2 linked regions of the Bythopirellula goksoeyrii genome follow. The protein of the gene in region 2 interacts with the protein of the main gene of each other region in a pairwise test. Links are inferred from orthologs where the notes say so. Each region holds a gene or a part of one and is shown on either strand. Other genes may lie near its edges.

Region 1 (2,755 bases), 130 kb from region 2 along the record:
AAAGCAGGGAAAAAGAAGGTCGTTGAGCGGAAGCTTTACCCGGGTTACATCGTTGTGCATATGTGCATCAATGACGATACCTGGTTTGCAGTACGCGAGACCTCGGGGATTGGTGATTTTACTGGCTCAGCGGGAAAGCCGTCTCCCATGTTGCCGCACGAAGTGGCTCGGATAATTACAAAAGATGAGGAAGAAGTTGAGGAGTCGCCGAAGCTCAATATCAATTTCAAGATTGGCGATCGTGTGAAGATCAAAGACGGAACTTTCGAGAGCTTCGAAGGGGACGTCAATACAATCGACGAGCAAAATGGTCGCGTCAATGTGATGATCAACATTTTCGGCCGCAGTACTCCCGTCGAGTTGGAATACTGGCAAGTAGAAAACGTATAGGGCTGGTCGCATTAGCGGCCAGTAAATTAGAACCCGAGCAAAAATCATGGCAAAGCAACTAGTAGGTACCGCCAAGTTCCAGATCCCGGGTGGTCAAGCCACTCCTGCCCCTCCTGTTGGTACGTCCTTGGGAAAATATGGTGTGAACTTGGGTCAATTTGTCCAGGCGTTCAACGACAAGACACGCGAAGCTGGCGGAATGATGATCCCGGTAGTCGTCAATGTCTACAATGATCGCTCGTTTGACTTCATCACCAAGAGTCCTCCAGCTGCCGTCCTTTTGAAGAAGGCCGTTGGCTTGGCTAAAGGGTCGGGCGTTCCTCACAAGGTCAAAGTAGGAAAAATCACGCATGCCCAAATGGAAGAAATTGCCAATACGAAGATGAATGACCTAAACGCCAGCGACTTGGACAGCGCGGTTCAAATGATAGCTGGTACAGCCCGCAGCATGGGTCTCGAAATAGAAGGTTAGCCGGCCCAGCCCGCTTCAACGGGCAGTTACAAAACAAAGTAAGCGAAGCATATCATGCCAAAACTAGCAAAACGAATGAAGAGCCTGAGCGAAAAGCGTCCCCAGGCGCCTTTGCCAATTTCAGAAGCTGTCGATGTGTTGAAAACATTCGACGGAACCAAGTTTGTGCAATCAGTAGAGATTGCCATGCGGTTGGGAGTCGATCACACGCAGGCTGATCAAATAGTCCGAGGTTCGATAGTTCTGCCCCATGGAATTGGAAAAGTGCAGCGAGTGATTGTCTTTGCCAAAGGTCCCGCAGCGGATGCAGCTCGTGAAGCGGGAGCAGACGAAGTGGGTGACGAGGATCTGGCAAAGAAAATACTTGGGGGTTGGACCGATTTCGATGTCTGTATTGCGACTCCGGACATGATGAAAGTCGTCGGTCCGCTAGGGCGAGTTCTGGGTCCGAGAGGTTTGATGCCTTCACCGCGCGCTGGGACGGTGACTCCCGATGTTGCCAAGACCATTGGCGAATATAAAGCAGGGAAGGTTGAATTTCGTAACGACAAGGGTGGCAACGTTCAGGCGATCGTGGGCAAGATGGATTTTGAGGCCGAGAAGCTGGTTGAAAACATCCAGGCCTTTGTGAACACAATTTTGAATTTGAAGCCGTCGTCATCAAAGGGTACTTACGTAAGGTCAGCCCACATTAGTGGTACCATGAGTCCCAGCGTCCCGTTAGCAGTCTAGCCTCGAATCCCTTCCTGGAATTAATCCTCTAAAATCCAATTAAGCAAGTGCCATGAGCAAGTACGTAAAAGATTTGATCACTGACGAATTAAAGAGCCGTTTCGACGGCGTCACGGATGCTTTGTTGGTAGATGTTGTGGGTATGGAAGCGAACAGCAACGTTGAGCTACGCAAGCAATTGCGACAAAAGAACATGCATCTGCTGGTCGTGAAGAATAGTTTGGCGCGACGCGCAACCGATGGGACGGCGCTAGCTCCGGCTTTTGAAGGGTCCGAGGGGACTTTGGCGCTTATTTGGGGCGGCGAGGATGTCGTTTCGCTTGCCAAGGAAGTCACCCGCCTGGCAGAGGATGCCAAGTATAAGCCCTTTGCCCCTAAGGGTGGCGTGATGGATGGTGCCAAACTGACTGCCGATGATGTTAAGGCTGTCAGCAAATGGCCAAGCCGTGAAGAACAGCTCAGTATTCTACTGGGTCAGATTCTAAGTCCTGGAGCAACGCTTTCTGCTCAGTTGCTGAGCCCAGGCGCCAAGCTTGCCAGTCAGGTGAAAAAGAAGAGCGAGGAATAGTTTTCCAGTCAACAACAAGTCAGCGAATTTTGGGCCGACGGGCCCTCCTATAGCGAGAAAGGATAGATAGATATGAGTGATGAAGCAGTAGCAGAGGTTTCTGCAGCAACCAAAGAGATGGGCGACAAGATTGTCGCGTTGACCCTTAAAGAAGCCAAGGAATTGAGCGATTACCTGAAGGACACCTACGGTATTGAGCCAGCTTCCGGTGGTGGCGTGGTCATGGCAGCCGGTGGCGGAGATGCTGGCGGTGCTGCCGCAGCTGAAGAGCAGACGGAATTCGACGTCGTGCTCGAAGCCGTTGGTGGAAACAAGATCGCGGTCATCAAGGTCGTGCGAAGCGCGACTGGCTTGGGTTTGAAAGAAGCCAAGGATCTCGTCGAGGCCGCTCCTAGCAAGGTCAAAGAAGGTGTTTCCAAAGAGGACGCGGAAAAGGCCAAGGCCGAGTTGGAAGGGGCTGGCGCTACAGCCGCGATCAAGTAGATAAGTTCAAGCGGAGCATAAGCCCGTTGTGTCCTCACTAATTGAGGGTCCTCGGGCGGTTCGCTCTGCGCGATTTCGTAGCGAATTCCCAAGAACGAATTCCTGGTACC
Region 2 (8,262 bases):
GCGGATTTCTTTGTTCTTGCCGTGGTGAACATGCCCTTTGCTCGTCCGCTTCTTCTGCTGGTACTTAAACTTCCCATAGTCCATGATTCGACAAACGGGGGGCTTATCCAGCGGGGCGACTTCGACCAGGTCAAACCCCAACTCTTGTGCCTGTTCTAAGGCTTCGTCTCGAGTGATGACTCCTAGCTGAGTTCCATCCGGGCCAATCACCCGCAATGGCGACGTGCGGATCTGTTCATTGATCCGTTGCTGTGTTTTTTCGATTGTAATTGACTCCTATCAGGTTTAGAAAGCGAAAATACTGCGAGGTTTCTTGAAGAAATAGTACGCAGATCGTGCGGTTTTTCGCCGACAAGTTGCTCGCGTAATCTGCGATGATCAGACCAATCAGCGTTCTTCCGCGGCCTATTTCTTCTCACTACCGCTTACGAATAGCCACAGCGAAGTATCGGCTAAGCAGTGACGAGTCGTCAACACTTGCCCTACTAGATTATTCTAATACTCGTTCTTCTTCGACCGGTCTACCAAGGCGGCTCCGCTAGCTTTGGCTACCTGACGCACCGTTTTCTCGGCAACTTCCTTTCGTAGCTTGGACAAGGCCTCGCCGGTGGGCATGGCTCCCAGGTCCCCTTCGATCCGGTCGCGGAGCGTCACTGTGCCGTTTTCAGCGTCTTTTTCGCCTACCACGAGCATGTAGGGGATCAGTTCCAGCTGTGCTTCGCGAATCTTGGCTCCCAACTTCTGACCTCGGTAGTCGCCCGTCATGCGGAAGCCAGCCTCCTTGAATTTCTGCTCGATTTCATGGCCATATTCCTCGCTCTTCTCGCTCACGGTCAGGATCCGGGCCTGCTCCGGCGCGAGCCACAGCGGAAATGCTCCCGCAAAGTGCTCGATCAACACCCCCACAAACCGCTCCATCGACCCCAGCGGTGCCCGATGGATCATCACCGGCATGTGGGGCTGATTGTCGGCTCCGATGTATTCCAGCCCAAATCGGTCCGTACTCGGTAGGTTGTAGTCGAGTTGCACGGTTCCCAATTGCCACTCCCGGCCGATGCAGTCGGTCACCACAAAATCGATCTTCGGCCCATAAAAGGCCGCTTCGCCTGGCTCCGGTTCACGGCCCGGGAGGTCCATTTCTTCGGCCACCTGCTGGATCGCCGCCTCGGCCCGATCCCAGACTTCGCTTTTGCCAACGTATTTGTCGCTATCAGGATCGCGGAACCCGAGCCGCACCCGGTAATTGTCCATTCCTAGCGATTTAAGCACTTTGAGAGTCATTTCCAGGCAGCCACGCACCTCGTCAGCTACCTGATCATCGGTGCAGAAAATATGGGCGTCGTCTTGAGTGAACCCTCGCACACGAGTCATGCCACTCAATTCGCCCGATTGTTCATAGCGATACACCGTGCCAAACTCGGCCAGTCTCACCGGCAGGTCGCGATAGCTCCGTGGCTTGCTCTTGTAGATCATGATGTGATGCGGGCAGTTCATCGGCTTGAGCAAATATCGCTCGCCATCCTCCATCTCAATCGGAGCGAATTGGCTATCGCTGTAGTAGGGGAAATGCCCCGATATCTCATACAAGTCGACTTTGCCAATGTTCGGAGTGTAGACCGCTTCGTAGCCGCGCTGTCGGAGTTCGCTCTTGAGAAAATCTTCCAGTGTCTGGCGAATGATCGCCCCTTTGGGCAGCCAGAGAATCAGCCCCGATCCCACCAGCGGACTGATTGTAAACAACTCCAACTGCTTGCCCAGCACACGGTGATCGCGCCGCTTGGCCTCTTCCAACTGCTGCAGGTAATCTTCGAGTTCCTGCTTGTCGAAAAATGCCGTTGCATAGAGTCTTTGCAATTGGGGACGCGCTGCGTCCCCCTTCCAGTAGGCGCCCGCCAGACTCGTTAGCTTGAACGCCTTGCCGATGTGGCTGGTGCTAGGAATGTGGCGGCCGCGACACAGATCGAGAAATTCCCCCTGGCGATAGAACGAAAGACTTTCCTCTCCAGAGAGTCCCGTCTCGATGTGTTCGACCTTAAACTCCTGGCCCAGTTCCTGGCAGAGCGCGAGTGCTTCGGCGCGGGGAACCTCCATGCGCTCGAAGCGGAGATTCTCTTTTACGATCCGCTTCATTTCTGCTTCAATCGCCGGAAAATCCTCATCCGAGAGTGGCTCTTTTAGCTGGAAATCGTAGTAAAAACCGTTGTTTGTGCAGGGGCCAAATGCCAGCTGCACACCGTCGTGAAGTCGCATCACAGCTTGAGCCATCACATGGGCACACGAGTGTCGCAGGATGTCGAGCGACTCGGGATCGCGCTTCGTCAGCAAGCGCAGATTGATTGATCCTTCCGTCGGCAGCGCTGTGTGGAGATCGATCTGCGCGCCATCCACTTCCGCAGCAATCGCCGCCTTGGCAAGTCCCGCGCCAATCTCCGCAGCAATATCGTAGGGAGTCACGCGACTGGTGTATTCACGCTCTGAGCCATCCGGCAAGGTTACGCTAAGCATGGGTGATTGGTGAGTAAGTGAGTGGTGAGTAAGTGAGTGCTGGTCCCCTCGTCCCTACGCTCCGCGTGGGGACGCAATCCCCACCGCTCCGCGGTTCTTGCAAGCCAACGCGGCGCATCGGTATTGGAATCCTGTCAAAGAACCTCGCCGTAGAACGGGCACTCCTGCCCGTTGCAAGGTTCGTGAATAGACACAAGCTGCCAGCGGAACAGGAACCTGGATAACATAGACGGTATCAAGCAATGAATCTACGGTTATTCCGGACCTTTTCGTGTTCTCGTAGCTACGATTGCCACGGCGTCGAGAGGCCCGGCGCGGCGCGCAGCCGCAACAAAAAAATAGTTCTCGCAAAGATGCAGAGCCGCAGGGAAAACCAGTTCGCCTCTCTGCGTCTTTGCGCCTCTGCGAGAGACAACCTTGGTGGGCTGTCCACCAGTGGCGCTGTGAATGAGGCTTGAAAGAAGTCCGGACGTAGAGAGATGGTTGAATAAAGGAATGTTTTAGCCATTGGTTACTGGGATTTGCGAATGGAGCGTGCTCAACTTTGAGGTTTTCCGGCAAGGTGGCCCTTCCTGTAAAGGGAGGGAAATAATCGCAGTAGCCTCGGGGAAAGTTGCCTAAAATGCCAAAGCGGGGTTTAGGAAAGCCAGGAGAAATCCGGAATTCCTGAAATAATTTGGTGGAGAGTCCTTGACGCAAGTGGTTAAGCCATAAGAAGATTCGCCGATTCCATTGGCCAAGCAGCCATATTTCTCCAAAAAAACTCCTTTACCCAGGCGCAAAAACTGTTGCAACTGTGTAAATCCTTGGTAGAGTGAGAGAGGAATGGCGGAATTGGTCCGGCCATCGAAAGGGTTTCTTGTCTTGTCAATGACCTTTGACGTTACATCGCTTGATTTTACAGCATTGTGAGGTAGCAACCGTATCGTTGGGTAAAAAGTCGCGCGTGGCTCGCTGCTGAATAACTAATTTGGCTTAAGGCACTACCGACTCTGGTCCAAAACAATACGCGCCAGGGTCATGTCACGCGTGGGGCAGAATCTAAAACTTTTTATGACAAGTTTTCGCGTGCAATTTGCGTCGTTGTCGTTACAATGGACGTAAACCCCAGCAAACAAGGAATTCAACAACAAGTTTTTTTACAACCTATTTTTGAGATGGGGAAAACTGGAGAAATGAACATGAAGCGAAGCCTACTACTGTCTCTGTGTGCTACAGCCGTTGTAGCAATGTCCGTCGGCCAAGCTACGGCCGCCAACGTCAACCTTATTTTGAATCTGCGTTACACGGATCCAAACAATGAATCAGCCGGTGGTACTTGGCAGCTGAAAGCCAAAACGGACGATGCAAATGGTATCTCCGCAATCGTCGCCGTGCTCGATGGCATCAGCGCTCCCACCTTGGCTGCAAACATCGGTGCTATCCCTATTGAGACCAAGACTTCCGGTACGATTACCGAATTCGTCTACGGTCAAGATCCTGCTGGCACAACTGTCGCCGTTGGAGTTGGTTCTGGTCTCAGTAATGTCGCCAAGGACGTACTTTTCTCAGGTGCGGCCAATGCCTACGACAACATGTCCTTGATTGCCACTGGCAGCTTTGGCGCAACCCGACCTTCTTTCGCAACTTATCCTGGCGCTGGCACAGGTGGTGTGACTGACGCCGCCGTGTGGGCAGATGCCGGTCGTACCGTGGCCGCTGCTGGTCCTGAGACCATCGTTCTTGGTGGTGGTGACGGCGTTCGTGGCGATAGCGTTGCGACCGATGGTTTGCGTCCTGGTGATGCCAACCGTGATGGTACGGTCAACCTTTCCGATTTCACCATCCTTGGTAGCCCAGCTAACTACAACCAGCCTGGCGGATGGGACCAGGGCGACTTTAACTCAGATGGACAGGTTGGCCTTTCCGACTTCACGATTCTTGGCAGCCCTGCTAACTACAATACTTCGGCGGCATCACCTGCAATCGGTGCGGTCCCTGAGCCAAGCTCGATTGCGTTGGTCATGTTTTCCTTGGCTAGCCTGGTCGGCGTGCGTCGTCGCTAGAGCTTAATTGAAGTGCGTAGCTGTTAGATGGTACATTTGAAAATATTGAGGACGTCCTAGTGAACTAAAAGCTGTGAGTTTTAATCGTTAGATGTTTTTTAGTACCTGATGTTACACACACATAACAATATTTTTGGAGATATGAATATGAAGAAAATTATTTTGTCAGCCGTTGTTTTACTGGCTTTTGCACAAGTCGCTTCAGCAGCGAGCATTCAAATTGACACTGCTGATGCTGGTGCTAACAAGGTTTATACTCTCACCTTATTGGCCGATGTTTCTGAGGAGTTCAATGGTTTTGGCTATAGTGCTACTCCAAACGCACCAGGGGTCTTTGTAGAAGTTATACCTGGCGCTTTTGGGGATACTTCAGCCAAGCCCAATACATTCGTCAGCCCGATTTTGGCGTTTCCAGCCCCAATTGGCGATGGCCTCACTCTCCCAGCCCCCGCTGTCAATACGGAAAATGGGCAGTCGTTTGATGCCGGTAAGCTAGGTTCGTTTATCGATGCCTCTGCCGGTATCTGGCTTGGTAACGTTGTTATGCCAGCTTCTGGAATGGGTACTTACAGAGTTGTTCTTCAGAACACTGGCCAGAATATAGCTGAACTTACTGGTCCGATTGGTATCCCCGAGCCAAGCACCATGGTTCTCGCTGGCCTGAGCATGATTGGTTTGGTCCTGCGTCGTCGCAACGGCTAAGTCGAGAAGACTATTAGTTACGTAACCAAACCCCTGCATCACCTTAGATGCAGGGGTTTTTTTTGTGCTTGGTGCTTTGGTATTCGATACAATCGAGACGATAACTCAGAATTGGTAATCAATATTATCAACCTTGAGGCATCGGGTGTGAACCTGATGATTTACCATGCTCTTTAGGTATTCAGCGAGATAACGTCCTAATTATTGCGCAGATTGTTTGGGCAGCCCCTGCTTGGTAGGAATTGGATTGTTACGATTCATTCCCCCAAGCGAAGGAGACTGCCACGATGGCGAGTTTAACAGGAAGTACTGAAAACGGAAGCATGGTTCAGATCGACGAGGCTCAGATTCGAGGGCACGTCGACGAGGTGGTTCGCAAGAGCGTCGAGGAGACGCTCAATGGACTGTTGGAGGCCGAAGCTGATCAACTCTGTGGAGCGAAGCGTTACGAGCGGAGCCCCGACCGCGTGGATACGCGGGCCGGGTCATACGATCGCGGACTGCAGACAAAGGCAGGCCAAGTGACGCTCAAGGTTCCTAGACTCCGCAGTTTGCCATTTGAGACGCAGATTATTGAGCGGTACCGACGACGGGAGTCGTCGGTCGAAGAGGCGCTAATGGAGATGTACCTCGCCGGGGTGAGCGTTCGCCGGGTGGAGGACATCACCGAGGCGTTGTGGGGAACACGAGTTTCTCCGAGCACGGTGAGCGAGCTGAATCAGCAGCTCTACGAGCGGATCGAAGCCTGGCGAAACCAGCCGATCGAGGGCGATTTTGCCTACGTGGCCCTGGATGGTATTTGGCTGAAACGGTCGTGGGGCGGCGAGGTGAAGAACGTGGCGGTATTGGTTGCCGTGGGCGTCGACCAGGACGGCTATCGGCAGGTTCTGGGTGTTTGCGAAGGGACGAAGGAAGATACCGAGAGTTGGCGGAAGTTCCTCCGGCATCTCAAGGAGCGTGGCCTGAAGGGAGTTCGCCTGGTGACCAGCGACAAGTGTTTAGGGTTGGTAGAAGCCTTGGGCGAGTTTTATCCGGAGGCAGACTGGCAACGGTGTGTGGTCCACTGGTATCGCAACGTTGGCTCGGAAGTTCCTCGTCATCGAATGAAGGAGGTGATGGCGATGCTCAAGGCAATTCACGCGCAGGAAGACCGCGAGGCGGCCAAGAAGAAGGCGGGCGACGTTGTGGAGAAGCTGCGAGCGATGAAGCTCACCAAGGCAGCCAAGGTGGTCGAGGAGGGCGTGGGCGAGACGTTGCGGTACATGTCCTATCCTCGCGAGCATTGGACGCGGATTCGCACGAACAACGCTTTGGAGCGATTGATGCGCGAAGTCCGCCGGCGGACGCGCGTCGTGGGTGCCTTCCCGGACGGCAACAGCGCATTGATGCTGGTATCCGCAAGACTGCGACACGTCGCTGGTACCAAATGGGGCACGCGCAAGTACCTCGATATGGAGCGATTACAGCAAGAGAGCGAAACGGCCTCGTAGGCCGCGACCGCCCCCAACTCCTCCGCAGCTACGCTGCTACGGAGTTGGGGGCGGACCTACCGGCAGGGCTAACCCTAAAAACAAATGTGCGCATCTTGACGGACACTACCTTCAGCGATAAGATTCATCGTTCTCAGAGCTGTTCTTATGCTGTCGGTTGCGGGATCTTGTTGCGCTGCTTCAATTTCAGTCGATTCAACTAAGACATCAACAGGAATCGCATATTCCCTAACACTTGATGCTGGTGCACCTGAGCAATTCAACAATATTTTTATTGAAGTGACTGCGATAGGTTCAACGGAACTCCGAAATCCTGCTCAGTTCACTTTTGATTCTGGTGTTGGCGGCGAAGACAGAACCTATATTAACTCCACTCTTGTTACGCCACCTTTCCAAGGTGGTTTGGGTTGGAGCCCTGTTGGTGCGGAATCCACCGGCAGTATCCTTACTGCTAGGATGGGACCTCTGGGGGCCTTCATTGACACATCAGCTTCACTCTTTCTTGCTAATGTTTCCCTGCCAGATTGTGGAGGGATAGAGTATCTCATTACCCTTAACAATACGGGTGATGAAGTATTTCGTGCGGAAGGTGTTTCACCATTGACCCCCCATGATTGCATCCCCGAGCCAAGCACCATGGCGCTCGCTGGCTTGAGCATGATCGGTTTGGTCCTGCGTCGTCGCAACGGCTAAGCTGAACTAGCTAGTTTGTTACTCAAACCCCTGTGCCCCCCGCGGGTACAGGGGTTTTTTTGTGCGCCCAGTAGATCCTCTCTGCCGGAGAAGAATCTTCTTTGCCGGTTCCTGGCTCAGCAAGCGGGGGGTAGTGGGCAGTGTCCGTTAAGATGCGCACATTTGTTTTTAGGGTTAACCCTGCCGGTAGGTCCGCCCCCAACTCCTTAGCAGCGTAGCTGCGGAGGAGTTGGGGCGGTCGCGGCCTACGAGGCCATTTTGGTCAGGGGATGGGAAGAGTTGCGAGTTGAGAGAGAGGTGCTGGTTGCTAGGCGCTGGTCATCCCCCTTCCCCTGGCCCTGCTTGGATACCCGCATGGATGGTGGTATACTCATAATATGGCAACCGCATCACTCCTTGATAAAATTTTTGAACCCTTTGGCGAAGTAATGACGCCAGAAACGGCTACTCGCCTGGTTGAGATGCGCGCTGATGACGATGTACAACGCCGCCTTGACGAGCTTGCCAACAAGTGCACTGAAGGTCAGCTTACCGATGAGGAGCGTCACGAGTACGACACCTACATCCGAGCGATCGATTTCATAAGCATTATGCAATCGAAGGCACGGCAGGTGCTCCAGCGTGGCGCTTCGTAGCATGGATGAAACCATTCGCAATCTGGTCCGCCAGCGAGCGGGCAACGTTTGCGAGTATTGCCGACTCATCCAAGCGGGCCAGGCATGGGCACGATTCCATATCGAGCACGTCCGTCCTCGGCAACACCAAGGGACCGGCGATCTCGACAACTTGTGTTTGGCGTGTGGTCATTGCAATCGGTACAAGGGGCC

Evidence for each region. The genes of interacting proteins can lie anywhere in the genome.
Region 1: the proteins of thrS (region 2) and rplA interact in binary tests that used the Escherichia coli proteins (3 or more experiments, as listed by UniProt). The link is inferred for Bythopirellula goksoeyrii from one-to-one orthologs.

The regions. Positions count from the first base shown.
Region 1 is NZ_CP042913.1:1,213,694-1,216,448, reverse strand. It holds rplA (50S ribosomal protein L1), read left to right. Parts: upstream 1-916; coding sequence 917-1,594; downstream 1,595-2,755. Other genes in the region: rplL (50S ribosomal protein L7/L12), read left to right, coding at 2,235-2,645; rplJ (50S ribosomal protein L10), read left to right, coding at 1,647-2,162; rplK (50S ribosomal protein L11), read left to right, coding at 437-862; nusG (transcription termination/antitermination protein NusG), read left to right, coding at 1-390. UniProt on the Escherichia coli protein: One of the primary rRNA binding proteins, it binds very close to the 3'-end of the 23S rRNA. Forms part of the L1 stalk. It is often not seen in high-resolution crystal structures, but can be seen in cryo_EM and 3D reconstruction models.
Region 2 is NZ_CP042913.1:1,339,635-1,347,896, forward strand. What follows is about bases 1-2,905. They hold thrS (threonine--tRNA ligase), read right to left. Parts: upstream 2,506-2,905; coding sequence 496-2,505; downstream 1-495. Other genes in these bases: infC (translation initiation factor IF-3), read right to left, coding at 1-270. Outside these bases: Pr1d_RS05385 (PEP-CTERM sorting domain-containing protein), read left to right, coding at 3,687-4,550; Pr1d_RS05390 (PEP-CTERM sorting domain-containing protein), read left to right, coding at 4,698-5,252; Pr1d_RS05395 (IS256 family transposase), read left to right, coding at 5,540-6,742; Pr1d_RS05400 (PEP-CTERM sorting domain-containing protein), read left to right, coding at 6,890-7,435; Pr1d_RS05405 (hypothetical protein), read left to right, coding at 7,813-8,070; Pr1d_RS05410 (HNH endonuclease), read left to right, coding at 8,072-8,262. UniProt on the Escherichia coli protein: Catalyzes the attachment of threonine to tRNA(Thr) in a two-step reaction: L-threonine is first activated by ATP to form Thr-AMP and then transferred to the acceptor end of tRNA(Thr). The rate-limiting step is amino acid activation in the presence of tRNA.